Regions from separate parts of the Lysinibacillus sp. FSL K6-0232 genome, predicted to be linked through region 1. Evidence: riboswitches for the same ligand, from Rfam matches in the RefSeq annotation. Region 1 holds a riboswitch; the other holds the start of a gene.
The links. A riboswitch is a leader RNA that binds a small molecule or an ion and turns the genes downstream of it on or off. The one in region 1 is predicted to bind thiamine pyrophosphate.
Positions count from the first base shown of each region.

Region 2: another riboswitch for thiamine pyrophosphate. It lies ahead of thiW (energy coupling factor transporter S component ThiW); the one in region 1 lies ahead of thiC (phosphomethylpyrimidine synthase ThiC).

Region 1 is NZ_JBBOYW010000001.1:275,022-278,239, reverse strand. Features, by position in the region: gene MHB42_RS01310 (catalase) at 1-19, shown strand, start outside; gene thiC (phosphomethylpyrimidine synthase ThiC) at 141-1,919, opposite strand; TPP riboswitch at 2,065-2,179, opposite strand; gene MHB42_RS01300 (AEC family transporter) at 2,242-3,171, opposite strand.
Region 2 is NZ_JBBOYW010000001.1:884,382-887,599, forward strand. Features, by position in the region: gene MHB42_RS04065 (VWA domain-containing protein) at 1-1,428, shown strand, start outside; gene thiW (energy coupling factor transporter S component ThiW) at 1,530-2,033, opposite strand; TPP riboswitch at 2,126-2,233, opposite strand; gene MHB42_RS04075 (MFS transporter) at 2,302-3,218, opposite strand, start outside.

The sequences.
Region 1 (3,218 bases):
GCAAACAACAAACGTTTAAAATTCCACTTATTATTGATATCCAAATCCAACTTTTACTCCATGTGAATAATATATTCACATGGAGCTTTTTTATATGAAAAAGGCTTGTGTCAAACAAAGTTGACGCAAGCTCCCTTTCATTATTGATAAATCTGACTGCCCGCTTTTTGAAACTCTTCTGCCTTTTCCTTCATACCTTGATGGATAGCCTCCGTTGCCGTTAGCTCCTTTTCTTTCGCATAGTTACGAATATCCTGTGAAATTCGCATACTACAGAATTTAGGTCCACACATCGAGCAAAAGTGTGCCGTCTTTGCTCCCTCTGCTGGCAAGGTTTCATCATGATATTCTACTGCACGCTCAGGGTCTAATGATAAATTGAATTGATCTCGCCAGCGGAATTCAAAGCGTGCTTTTGATAGCGCATCATCTCGTTGTTGTGCACCTGGGTGTCCTTTTGCTAAATCTGCCGCATGTGCAGCGATTTTATAAGTAATAACCCCTACTCGAACATCCTCACGATTCGGTAAGCCAAGATGTTCCTTCGGCGTCACATAGCAGAGCATCGCTGTGCCAAACCAACCGATCATTGCTGCGCCAATAGCCGATGTAATATGATCATAACCAGGAGCAATATCTGTTGTTAGTGGCCCTAATGTATAGAAGGGGGCTTCCTTACAAACCGCTAATTGCTTATCCATATTTTCTTTAATCAGATGCATCGGTACATGACCTGGCCCCTCTACCATCACCTGAACATCATGCTGCCAAGCAATTTGCGTTAATTCCCCTAATGTTTCAAGCTCTGCAAATTGTGCCTCATCGTTGGCATCAGCTATGGAGCCTGGGCGTAAACCATCCCCTAATGAAAAAGCAACATCATAGGCTTTCATAATTTCACAGATTTCCTCAAAATGTGTGTAAAGGAAATTTTCCTGATGATGATATAAACACCATTGCGCCATAATCGAACCACCGCGTGACACAATGCCTGTTACACGACTTGCTGTAAGTGGTACGTAGCGCAATAGCACGCCTGCATGGATCGTGAAGTAATCAACACCCTGTTCAGCTTGTTCAATAAGCGTATCACGATAAACTTCCCATGTTAAATCCTCTGCCACACCGTTTACTTTTTCCAACGCCTGATAAATTGGTACTGTGCCAACTGGTACAGCAGCATTTCGAATAATCCATTCTCGTGTTGTGTGAATATGCTTACCAGTCGATAGGTCCATAATTGTATCAGCACCCCAGCGTGTTGCCCATGTCATTTTTTCAACCTCTTCTGCAATTGAGGATGATACAGCAGAATTGCCAATGTTTGCATTAACCTTTACATGAAAATTGCGCCCAATAATCATTGGCTCAGCCTCAGGATGATTAATATTAGAAGGCATAATAGCTCGTCCTGCTGCAATCTCTGAACGAATAAATTCTGGGTCCATATTTTCACGTATCGCCACAAACTCCATTTCAGGTGTAATGATTCCTTGTCGTGCATAGTGAAGCTGTGTAACATTTCCCCCCCTTTTTGCACGTAAAGGCTTTCTTGTCAATTTAGGGAAGACGTTTTCTTGCATGCGTGGATCGTCTGCATGGCGAAAACCATTATCCTCTGGTTTAATCGTACGTCCCTCATATTCCTCAACATCCTCACGCCCTTGTATCCATGTACGTCGTAAAGCTGGCAACCCTTTTGTAATATCTACCTGATAATTTGGGTCTGTATAGGGCCCACTCGTATCATATACTCGCACTGGCGCATTCTCCTCATCCCCAAAGCTACCAGTTGTCGGACTTAATGCAATTTCACGCATAGGCACTAAAATATCTGGACGTGACCCCTCTACATATACCTTCTTGCTTCCTTCAAAGCTTGACATAATCATCATGTTCTTTTCACTAATTTCTGACATAAGCTAATTCTCTCCCTTATATATATTGTGATACAAGGACCGAATCTAGCTCACCCCAACAAAATAAATAAAAGCCGAATCCAAAATAATCATTTGGATCCGGCTGTCAATGTAAAGGTCTATTGATTGCATATAATACTATGATGCAATAGCTTCTTAACTTTCCCACGCTGGTATGAGCCAGATCAGGTCCAAAGGGTCAAGAAACCTCTAAGCGTTTCCCTCTCAGCCTGACTCATCAGACTCCCCTAGTTAATACTATTTAGTTTGATGCTAGTGTAGCAGATATTGCTTAGAGATGGAAGCTTATTTTTTCTTTTAGCTATGCAAACAATATTTCTGCCAGATAAATAACAACTGTTACCGTTATACAGCTAACAATCGTTGAAAATAATACGGTTTGTGCAGCGGTTTCTGATTCCACATCATATTCTAATGCTAAACTAGAGCTGTTACGGGATGTTGGAAAAGCACTAGCAATTAGTAAAGATTGTGCAACAACTCCGTCCAAGCCCAATAGAAAAATAACTGTTAATGCTATAGCTGGCCCAATAATTAAGCGTGTAAAGCAACTAATAAAAACCGTTTTATTAAACATTGATTTCATTTCAAGCTGTGATAGCTGTGCGCCTAAAGTAATTAACGCCACCGCAATAAAGCCATCCGCTACATGGTCTATAGGAATTCTAATAAACTGTGGAATACCAATATTCCAATAATTCATTGCGACACCAATAATAAGTGCGTGAATAATCGGCATTTTAAAAAAGTCTTTAATAATTGTAAGACCTGATTTAGTGGAGGAAATTAAATTATATAACCCGTATGTATAAGTTGTCATATTTTGAAAAATAACAAGAATCACCTGAATCGCTACACCAATTGGCTGTGTTGCAAAAATCATCTGGGCAACAGGAATACCATAATTACCAGAGTTAATGAGTACAACACTATTTTTAAAAACAGCTGTTTCTGTTTTGGCTAAGCCTAATCCCTTTGCTAAAAAGTGACTAAGCAGCATTTGACTACCTATAAAGAGTACAATAAATAGGGCAACCTCTCCAAGCACAGATAGCTCTACACTTGTTTCATATAAATTAATAAAAACAGCTGCAGGCATAAAGCAATATGTAATAAGTTGTGATAATGCTTTTAAATTAAAGCGAAATTTCTTTTGTAGTATAGCACCTACTACAAGTAGCACTAAAATAGGTGCAACAATTTGGAAAAAAATCATACCAAGATAAGTCATATAAACGCTCCCTCCCCCTTTGTCTGGCTATCCGTCATTTTCAATCC
Region 2 (3,218 bases), 610 kb from region 1:
CTATTGCCTGTAGAAATGGAGATTAAAGGTAAGGAGCAGTTGCCATCCTTAGGGCTAGTAATTGTGCTTGACCGCTCTGGTAGTATGAGTGGCTCTAAATTAGAGCTTGCTAAGGAAGCAGCAGCACGTTCGGTTGAAATGCTGCGCGATGAGGATACATTAGGATTTATTGCCTTTGATGATCGCCCGTGGGAAATTATTGAAACAAAGCCTCTTAGCAGTAAAGAGGAAGCGGTGGATACAATTTTATCCGTTACACCGGGTGGTGGAACTGAAATTTATGCTTCGTTGGCACAAGCCTATGAGAATTTAGCAGATTTAGAGCTGCAACGTAAGCATATTATTTTATTAACAGATGGACAATCACAGCCTGGTAATTATGAAGATTTAATTGCGGAAGGCAAGGATAGTGGAATTACATTATCAACAGTAGCGATTGGGCAAGATGCGGATGCAAATTTACTGGAGTTATTGAGTGAGATGGGCAGTGGACGCTTCTATGATGTTGTAGATGAACAAACAATTCCTTCTATTTTATCTCGTGAAACGGCTATGATTTCTCGTACATATATCGAGGATAATCCATTTTATCCGACGATTTATAATGCGACGGGATGGCATACACTATTTGCTAATGGCGTTCCTCAAATGAATGCATATATTGGAACAACAGCGAAACAGGGAGCTACGGTGATTGCGGAAAGCGAGAAAGAAGACCCCGTATTAGCGCAATGGCAATATGGGCTTGGTAAAACATTTGCCTTTACATCTGATTCAACAGGTAAATGGACGGGTGATTGGGCTAGATGGCAGGAGTGGGGAACATTTTGGCAAACGCTTATTTCACAAATGCTACCAAGCTATAATGATGTTGCCTATGATGTCAGAGTGGAGTCAGATGGTTCGTTTATGATTACAGATCCTACAAATGAAGCGGCATTTTTAGATATTGTAGCCGTTAATGAAGCAGGGGAGGAACTAGCAACACAGCTAGAAACGATCTCAACTTCTCAAGTTCGTGCAACAGTACAGACAGAGCCTGGACTGATTTTCTTCCGCATTGCTGATGAGGAGCAGGCCATTTATCAGGCAGGCTTAAGTGTTCCTTATAGTGCTGAATATGAGCTGCGTCCAGTGAATGAGTCGTTAGTCGAGGAATTAACAAAGCAAACAGGCGGTGCTACGATAAAAGAGCCACAAGAGGTTTTTCGTGACTTTACACAAAAGGGAGCGGATCGTCAAAACATTGCAACATGGCTTATGCTAGCAGCGATGCTGTTATTCTTTATGGATATTACCATTAGACGCTTTGGCTGGAATTTCCTTACTAAGCCGAAGCACAAAGCGTCTATTCCTGAACAACAACCCATACAGGCTGAGGATACAAATGTTGCACAGTTGTTAAAGGGCATGAAAAAACGATCATAATGATGAAAAAGAGCAGTGCAAAGAACTAGGATTTTGCACTGCTTTTTGTTGTTTGGGTGGGTGAGTGATCAAAAAAAGCGTAGCACCGCTCAAAAGGACAATTATTCATAAAGCGAGAATTTTCCATACCTTACGAGCGCCGTTTTTTGTAAGCTGCTTGCAATGATAACACCTAAAATAGCCCCAATGGTACTGGATGTTAAAAAGGCTGGCATAAAAAATAATGCAGCTACAGATGTTCCCATTAATAATTGGGCATAAGGTACTGCGATAAGTGAAGCAAGAATACCTGTTCCAATTATTTCGCCAACGCTAGCTAGCCACATTTTATGGCTATATTTATAGGCGAGCGCAGCACATACTGCACCAATAACACTCCCAGGAATAGCTAATAAAGAGCCTGTACCTGTAAAAATACGAATAATCGCTGTCACAAAGGCAATGATAACAGTTGGTACAGGTCCAAGCATAATGGCTCCAATAACATTGACTGCGTGCTGAACAGGATAGGCACGTGCAATCCCTGTAGGAATGGATACAAAGGTGGAGCCCGCAACAGCAATTGCTACCAATAAAGCCATAATCGTTAGTTTTCGAATGGGCATATCATTCACTCCTTTTGCGAATAGCCACTAGCAAAATAAAAAAGCCGCCTCCTTTAAACAATAGGAAGCGACCTTGCATATATATTGATAATAAGCAAGCAGCGCCACTTCCCTCCGCTAGTGTGAACTAGATCAGGTTCAAAGGGTCTGTATATCAACATATACATCTCAGCCTTGTAAAGACTCCCCTAGTGGTAATAGAATAATAATTTTAGTAGAACACCAATAATGTACCATATTCCAAAAAATAGTCAATAATTTTTCAGCATTAATGTGTATCGGGCTGCATAAGGTGTGGTGCTCTTTTTATTGTCCAAATTAGCGCAATAAAGAAGCAGGCTAATAAAATAATTGCACCAAAAATATAAGGGCTGTTCATATTCCAATCAAAGAGAATACCTGCTAATGCTGGGCCAATCATATTACCAAGGCTCATATAGGCATTGTTTAAGCCAGCGGCAAATCCTTGCTCATTGTCAGCAAGCTTAGAAATCAATGTATTGACAGCAGGTCGAATTAATGTAGTTGCTGTTGAGAAAATCGTTGCTACCACTAAAATAAGCGCAAATCCTGACACAAATAATATTAAGTAAATAGAAATGGATGCGACAAATAAGTTGATTAAGACAACCTTCATCTCTCCTAAGCGCTTAAAGAGTGGCGTAATCACAAACATTTGAACAACTACGCCAAATGCACCACCAACCACTAAAATAATGGCAATATCACCAGGTGTATAATTGAATTTTTCTGTAACAAATAACGATAGCGTTGTTTGGAAATTAGCGATACCAAATGAGAATACCATCATAATAATGAGCATTACGAAATAAGGCATATGTACAGAACGAGCCATTTGCTTTGCAAGATTGTCTTGCTTTTGTTTATTTTGTACAATGCTTGGCTTTGTTGATGGCAGTAAGAAAAATGATAGCAGTGCTGCTAAAATAGCCGCAGTACCAGCTGTATAGAATGGAAAATGCAAGCTTACTTCTGATAAAAAGCCACCGATGCCAGGCCCAATCATAAAGCCAAGTGACATAGCAGCACCAAGCATCCCCATTCCTTTTCCTCGTTCTTCATATGTTGTAACATCCGCAACAAAAGCCATAATAGGAGGGGCTACAAATGCAGAGCCAAGACCGCCTAAAAAACGGGCAACAAAGAGCATCCATACGTCTGTAG